Regions from separate parts of the Eubacterium sp. F2 genome, predicted to be linked through region 2. Evidence: riboswitches for the same ligand, from Rfam matches in the RefSeq annotation. Region 2 holds a riboswitch; the other holds the start of a gene.
What was found. A riboswitch is a leader RNA that binds a small molecule or an ion and turns the genes downstream of it on or off. The one in region 2 is predicted to bind lysine.
Positions count from the first base shown of each region.

Region 1: another riboswitch for lysine. It lies ahead of ACI77B_RS09525 (glycyl radical protein); the one in region 2 lies ahead of dapA (4-hydroxy-tetrahydrodipicolinate synthase).

Region 1 covers NZ_CP176393.1:2,186,553-2,190,561, forward strand. Annotated here, with positions in the region: gene ACI77B_RS09525 (glycyl radical protein) at 1-2,078, opposite strand, end outside; lysine riboswitch at 2,331-2,507, opposite strand; gene proC (pyrroline-5-carboxylate reductase) at 2,701-3,477, opposite strand; gene ACI77B_RS09535 (peptide deformylase) at 3,474-3,884, opposite strand.
Region 2 covers NZ_CP176393.1:1,380,198-1,384,206, forward strand. Annotated here, with positions in the region: gene ACI77B_RS05755 (hypothetical protein) at 1-49, shown strand, start outside; gene ACI77B_RS05760 (hypothetical protein) at 49-378, shown strand; gene ACI77B_RS05765 (hypothetical protein) at 690-860, shown strand; lysine riboswitch at 1,327-1,507, shown strand; gene dapA (4-hydroxy-tetrahydrodipicolinate synthase) at 1,762-2,658, shown strand; gene dapB (4-hydroxy-tetrahydrodipicolinate reductase) at 2,651-3,385, shown strand; tRNA gene ACI77B_RS05780 (tRNA-Met) at 3,669-3,742, shown strand; tRNA gene ACI77B_RS05785 (tRNA-Val) at 3,750-3,825, shown strand; tRNA gene ACI77B_RS05790 (tRNA-Asp) at 3,871-3,947, shown strand; tRNA gene ACI77B_RS05795 (tRNA-His) at 4,002-4,009, shown strand, end outside.

The DNA of each region.
Region 1 (4,009 bases), 810 kb from region 2:
CCTCCGTTCTCAAAGTACGTTTTAATTACACCTTCGATGCTGTTCAGTCCTTTTTCTCCTTCCACGCCCTTAGGGTCAAAACGCAGATTGAACAAGGCGCCATCATGGAAATCTTCCTGCCCCATCGATGCGACGGATTTTACCGTGGCAGTCGGGCCGTGAAGGTCTCTTCCCATCATCGGGGATGCGTTATCGCAGAAAGGCTCTCCGGCAAGACGTCCGTCCGGAGTCGCTCCGGTTACCGCACCGTGGGAGACGTTAACGGTCTGGGAGTGAACGTTGAAGGAATATCTTCCTCCCCTTGCATCCGGCCACTGCTGGACATTGTCCGCGATGAAATGCATCATTTCACGGTAAATACCGTCTACATATGCATTGTCATTACCGAATTTTGGAGGCTTGTTCAGGAGCAGCTGGCGCATCCTCTCATTTCCTTCAAAGTTGTGATCCAGCGCGTCGATCAGCTGATCCATGGTAATATCGTGGTCTTTGAAGACACACTGATCAACAGCTGCGATAGAATCCGCGAGGTTCGCAGCGCCTGTGACGAAGAGACCCGCAGTAGAGTATTTCGCGCCGCCCTGCTGCACCGATTTTCCGCTTTCTACGCAGCCTTTTGTCACCATGCTGGCGAAAATTACCGGGAACCGGGTCATGTGCATGCTCTGCATGATGTTGTAGCCTTCTGTGACCAGCTTATAGTGGTGAAGGATCTGCATCTTCAGGGCATTTTTAAAATCTTCGATTGTCCTGAACTTGCGCGGATCGCCTGTCTGAAGACCCATGAGTTTTCCCGTCTTCGGATCGACGCCATTGTGAAGGACGAATTCGATCATCTTTCCCATATTGACGTATCCGGCATCCGGAGAACCGTCTGTCGCTCCGCCTCCCGGGCCCGGCTGAATGCAGCCGACAATCGTCCAGTCTCTGGCTTCTTCCATGGAACAGCCCTTTCCAAGAGACATCTTCATCGCGGCTTCATCATTGAAGAATCCCGGATTTGCCTGGCCTTCCTGAATCATCCGGCAGCCCATGCGGATCAGTTTTTCCGGCGTATGCTTCCAGACGCGGACTGCCATAACCGGCTGCGTGGTTCTCAGTTCATCAGCAGCCTGCAGGCAGACATAGGAAAGTTCGTTCGTCGCATCTTTTCCATCTGGGGTCTGGCCTCCGACAACCAGAATTTCCCACATCGGATATCCTGCAAAAGACGTCGCATACCATTTATCTCTGACTTCATAAACTTCGCAGGCCTTCAGATACAGGCATTCCAGCATCTCCAGCGCTTCTTCTTCTGTGATGTTTTTCTCGTCGAGGACATCCTTCTTGTAAAATGGCCACATATACTGGTCAAATCTTCCAAAACCGCTGGCGGTTGTGCAGACTTCGATATGGAAGGCCACATGGGCAAACCAGACCATCTGTAGAGCCTGCTGGAAGGTCTGTGGTGGATTTTCCGGAACGACTCTGCAGTTCTCTGCAATCGTCAGAAGCTCACGCTTTCTCTTCGGATCATCACAGGCTTCTGCCTGGCGTTCTGCCTCCTCCGCCATTCTGTGTGCATAGGTAATCAGTCCTTCGCACTGAATGATGCAGGCCTGCCAGAAGTTGATTTTCTGTTCAGCCTCCTGGCCGCAGCGAACCGTCCGTTCTATATTTGTCCGGCACTCTTCCATGTAGCCCTTCAGGCCGACGGTGAGGAGTTTCTCATGGTCGCAGGTCGTCTCACCGGAGACGCCGTTCCGCAGGCCGACGGTGATAATATCATCTTCGATACACTTCTCCGTGTGCGGCGGAAGAGCGTGCTTAGACATGTCTTCCATGGACTTCCCCTTCCAGTACGGAAGTGTCTTCAGGATCGTCTCTCTGTCTTCCGGCGAAATATCATAGGGATCCTTGCTTCTCGTCGTGAAATCGTCGATATCACTCGCATACCACTGGCTGGACTGGAATTCCGGATGCAGATTCGCGCCGCGGTACTTATTGGTCGGCGTTCCGACAATCAGCTCATCCCGGTTGATCAGTGTCGTCATATGCTCCATGATGTAGCGGACCACCTCCGCACGGAAAATCGGAATGGCATCGCCGGCAAACTTTTTTTATGCCTCCGTCTCCAGAACAAGACGTTCAGAAGTAATGCAGGGTCTGGAATTCCAGAGCCGGTCTCTCATTCTTGTCAGTCGTTCATTCAGCATGTTCTCCTCTCCCTTTCATCGAATAAAGAAAAAAACCATGGTCCGCAAAACGCTTCCCATGGCATCATCATACAACATCGATTTTTACATCTGCTTCAAATTTAAAGCAAAAGTCATAATTATTGTGTTTCTATATCTTCAGACAGCGCTCCGTCTGCATCTCTGCAGCGACAGTCCGTCATATCTTCTATGACGTCCCAGGATACTGGTATCGGGCGGCCAGTTCCTTCGGCGAATTGCCCTTTCCACAGGCCGGCTTCCCTGAGCCTTTCTCCCCGTGTACTGATGCGCTTCGCAACCTCTATCTTATTGTTTTTCTATTTTGTGCACTTCTATTAAATCACCCAGATGGCATTATGTCAATCGATTATTTGAATTTACGAACATATTTTCTTTATTTATTTGTGCGCGCAGCACAAATATCTTTCAGCTGAACAAAATACCATGCAAATGGATACCGATCTCATCCATTGTATCCGTACCCACTTCATATTCCCGGCTTTCTTTACTTCCCCACCGCCAGCATGCCGTCCATGACTGCATTCCGGAATCCGTCTTCCTCTAGCTTTTTCACCATCTCAAGGGTCAGGCCGCCCGGGGTGCAGACCTGATTCTGCAGCTGAGCCGGGTGTTTTCCGGACTGGAGAACCATTTCCGCACAACCCTTTACGGTTTCCGCGCTGAGGCGGACGGAATCGTCCCAGTTGAAGCCCTGCATGGCCGCCGCGTTCGACATGGCGTCGATCAGCATAAAGATCATCGCCGGTGAACTTCCGGTAACCGGAACGATGCGGTCCATCATTTCTTCCCGGATTTCCACTGCTGAGCCGAAACCTTCGATCAGCTCCAAAAGCAGCTTTTTATGTGGCTCTGTCACGTTCTCGTTGAACGTTACGCCTGTCACAGAAGAACCGACTGTTGCACAGATATTCGGCATAGTTCGTACAATTTCTGTGCCATTTCCAAGCAGTTCTTCTGACTCCGCCAGGGAAATCCCTGCCGCGATCGTCCAGATCAAGGTATGATTTTCCGTAACAACAGCGGCGGTTTCCCGGCAGACCGGCGCGTGCATTTTCGGAGGAACGGCAATTAAAAGGACATCACATGCCGCAGCTTCAGCATTATCCCCTGCCGCTGAAAATCCGTCATTTTCTATGCGCCGTCTCGTTTTGTCTGAATGTCCTGACACCAGAACGTCTTCTGCCTTCACGACGCTGCTTCTTACAAGGCCCTTCAGGATCGCGCTTCCCATCAGGCCGTAGCCAATTGCTCCGATCTTCATATCAAAACTCCTTCCAGATGGTCGCACTCGTGCTGAATGATTTCCGCCGGCATCCCCGAGAATTCGCGTGTCTGCCACTTCATCTCCGTGTCCTGAAAACGCACCGTAATTTTCTCGTAACGCATGGTTTTCCGCGTGCCAGGAAGGGAAAGACAGCCCTCTTCCGTCTCATAAGGCCCGCTTTTCGCTGTAATCTCCGGATTCAGCATCACCAGATCCATCAGCCCCAGCGATACGATAATCATCCGCTTCCGGCTTCCGATCATGTTCGCCGCCATCCCCACGCATTCATCGCGGTGCGCATGCAGCGTGTCCTCAAGATCGTACGCAATCTGCAAATCCGCCCTGCCCGCGGGCTCCGATTTCAGCCTCAGGAACATGGCGTCCTTCATAATTGGTTTAATCATAACGTTTACTTTCTCCTCTTCGTTTCTATTTTATCCCGACAGGCGATTCCCTGTCAGCTTCTCTCACGACAAAAACTCCAGTCAAGGGGATTCCCTTTCTCTGCTTCGTCAAGACTCTGATCTGC
Region 2 (4,009 bases):
CTATTTTCATATCGAGTGCAGAACGCCTGTGATGAAAGGAGGACGATAATGAAATCCGTTATTCCTACGATGCTGATGATTATCGGGATTGCAATTATGACGGCAACGGCGGTTTGTTTCCTGTCTTTTCAGATGCAGGTATCTGCTGCAGAGAATGTCCATGCTGAATGTATGACAAAACTTCAGGCAGCAAGGTGCAGCCCGCAGGCAGCTGCAGAATGCCAGAAGCGTATTTCCGTTCTGGGAAAAGACAGTCATCTGGAAGTGATACCGGAAGGAAGCCATGAGTCTGCCCTGGTGCGTCTGACCTATTATGCGGATATGCCGATTTTTCAGCTGTCCAGGAAAGGCGTAATACAAGGAAGTATACATGTGTGATTTATTGCCTGTTTTATCAGTGCCTAAGAAGGCGGGAGCTATATAAAAGAAATATTATCTGATCGTTGCTGTCTTATGGCTGAAGCTGTAGCAGGGAGGAAAGTATGGTCAAAATACGAGCAGATCCTGTGTCAAATACAGGATTCGAAAACGTTAATACAGTAAAATTAATTTTGTCTGGATCTTAATATCGGCGATAGACGATATAACTGAAAATTACGTGTACAACTATAATATAAACCGCTGCTTATGTATGGTGAAAACTGCCGGCATGACAGCACTTTTTTGTGGAGAAAAGGAGATCATATAACATGAATACATTTTTACAGGAATACGGTGTGATTATTGTTGCAGTACTTGTTACTCTTGCTATGGTAGGTATTGCAGTGTTTTTCGGAAACCAGGTACAGGAAGGAATTACGACTGTTCTGAATAAATTTATGAAGCTGGTAGCTGATGCGACACCGTCTACCGTGCATTAAAAATACGCGGTCGGAATACATTACAGGGAAATATATGGGAAGAGAGGCAGAACGGGAAGTCAAGACGCTCTGCCTCATTTTTTGTATTCTGATCTTTCTTGTTCTGACAGGAGCCGGAATGCCTCAACGTGAACATAAGCCGGACTACCGGTTTATTTCTGCTGAAACTATGTACACGCTTGAAGATTCATCACGGTGGAAAACGGATTCGGAGTGGAACCAGCAGCTTCGAAAATCCCTGAAAAAACACAGCGACCGTGACGCAAGATGGGTGTATATTTTTCAGCAGTGACGATGGCAAAGCAATGGCCGCCGGAACCGGGAGAATACTGCACGGTCTGCCGCGGCTGCGGTGGATAATTTTTCTCTTGCTGTTGGGAAATAAAGTTGTATTTTGGCAACAAAAAATAAAAAATAATCATTGCATGTTGACATATGAGAACAAAAAAGTTATTATTGAATCACAAATTGAGATAGAGGATGCGTCGGGCTAATAGTACGGCTTTTGAACATGCTATGCAGAGCAGGGGGCCGGAAAGGAGCAGACGCCGAGGGTATCACTGCTGCAGGGGTGATATATCCGGGCGGACAGAATAAGATCTGTCTGACTGTCGCATAAAGAATATATGCGGAGCGCTATCCTTGATAAGAACACCTGAATTGTTAGTTTTGGCAGAGATTTACGATGTGTATGCCCTGCACTGAAAAACAGCTTTGATCCAATGACGAACAGAGATGGGAGGTCTGGCTGTTAAATTGTGCGAATGCATTTTCTTCGTGTATGCTGACTGCAGTAATTCGGGAATGATAGTTATCAAGCAGCTGATTCCGTATCAGCTGCTTTTTTGTTCATCTCAATGCATTCTTTACTATTATCTGTTAAGAATCAGGAGGTTCTAAAATGGCAAACGAAGTTTTCAGAGGAATTGCAACTGCATTGGTTACACCGTTCAACGAGGATGGAAGTGTAGATTTTGACAGTTACGGAAAATTGATTGACTGGCAGATTGAACAGGGAATCAATGCTCTGGTAATTGCAGCAACGTCTGGTGAAGGTCCTACACTTTCCGACGCTGAACATAAAAAGTGCATTGAGTTTGCAGTAGAGCGCGCTGACCATCGTGTTCCAATTATTGCAGGAACAGGAAGCAATGACACGAACTATGGACTGCAGCTGACAAGATTTGCCTGCCAGGCTGGAGTTGATGCATGCCTCGTAGTTACACCATATTATAACAAGGCAACACAGAATGGCCTGGTGCGCATGTACAATGAATTCGCAGACGTATCTACAAAGCCGATTATTATTTACAACGTTCCTTCCAGAACGGGTGTTGATGTTAAGCCGGAAACTTATGCTAAGCTCGCTGAGCATGAGAATATCGCTGGAATCAAGGAAGCAAACGGAAATCTGTCTGAGATTCTGGATACCGTTTCTATGGTTGGTGACAAGCTCACACTGTACTCCGGAAACGACGATCAGATCGTTCCGATTCTGTCCCTTGGAGGAAAGGGATGCATCTCCGTGCTGTCCAACGTTCTTCCTAAAGAAACTGTTGAAATTACGGACCGCTGGTTTGCCGGTGATGTTGCGGGCGCTGCAGAGCTGCAGATTCGTTTCCGTGATCTGATTCGTGCACTGTTCTGTGAGGTCAACCCAATTCCGGTTAAGGCAGCAGTAGCAGCCATGGGAAGATGCAAGAATATTGTCCGTGCTCCGATGTATCCGATGGAAGAGCAGAACCGTCAGCGTCTTCTGGCTGCCATGAGAGCACAGGGGGTTGAGGTTAATGACTAAGGTAATTGTTACCGGCGCAGCCGGACATATGGGAAAGATTGTTGAAGGACTGGTAGAAGATGCTCCGGATATGGAAGTCGCTGCCAGAGTCAGCCCGAGCGGAAATGACGGAACCCTGCAGCACCTGGAGGACTATACCGGTGAAGCAGACCTGGTCATCGATTTTTCTCACCATGCAGGTACAAAAGAACTGATGGACTACTGCACAGCGCATAAGCTTCCTGCAGTCGTTGCTACAACCGGTCAGACGGACGAAGAAAAGGAAATGATCCGGAAAGCGGCAGAGCAGATTCCGGTGTTCTATTCTGCGAATATGTCGGTTGGAGTAGCGTTCCTTACGAAGATCGTAAAGCTTGCTGCACAGGTATTCCCTGATGCGGATGTGGAGATTGTCGAGGCGCACCATAACCGCAAGCTGGATGCACCGAGCGGAACGGCTCTGATGCTCGCTGACGCGGTGAAAGAGGTCCGTCCGGATGCAGAGTATCATTGCGGCCGTTCAGGACACTGTAAGCGAGAAAAAAACGAAATCGGCATTTCTTCTATCCGTATGGGAAATGTTGTCGGAGAGCATGAGGTTTTCTTTAACACAGGAAGCCAGACAATCAAGCTCCAGCATTCTGCACATGACCGCGCCCTGTTTGCGGAAGGTGCACTGGACGCAGCGAGATTTCTCCTGAAGCAGGATGCCGGTCTGTACGGCATGGATGACCTGATGGCAGATTAATTTGTAACAAAATAAAAAACATCAGGTATTAAAGGAGTAATATTTTCAAGGCAGAGCAAATTTACCGAAAGGAATAATGAACTTTCTTCCGAAGATTATAATTTGCTCTGCTCATTGATTTTTCAATGGTTTGGCGGAGATATGAACGGCAGGAATCTTGAGCATGAAAAATAAAAATCTGTTTTTCGTAAATTTCTTGTTGACAATGTGCCGATCCTTTGGTATATTAGTTCATGCAGTCGGCAAGAGCGTTGAGAGCGAAGGAAACCGATTGGAACGATATGGCGGTGTAGCTTAGTTGGCTAGAGCGTCCGGTTCATACCCGGAAGGTCGGTGGTTCGACTCCACTCGCCGCTACTTATATGGGCGCTTAGCTCAGCTGGGAGAGCATCTGCCTTACAAGCAGGAGGTCATAGGTTCGAGCCCTATAGCGCCCACCAATTTAATCTTTTACGGATAATCCGCAAAGACGAAATCATGGATATGGCCAAGTAGTTCAGTTGGTTAGAATGCCAGCCTGTCACGCTGGAGGTCACCGGTTCGAACCCGGTCTTGGTCGCCAATTTTAAATTATGTTGCATTTCATCGTTGAGTGTGGTATGATTTAACCTATGTGGTGGGTGT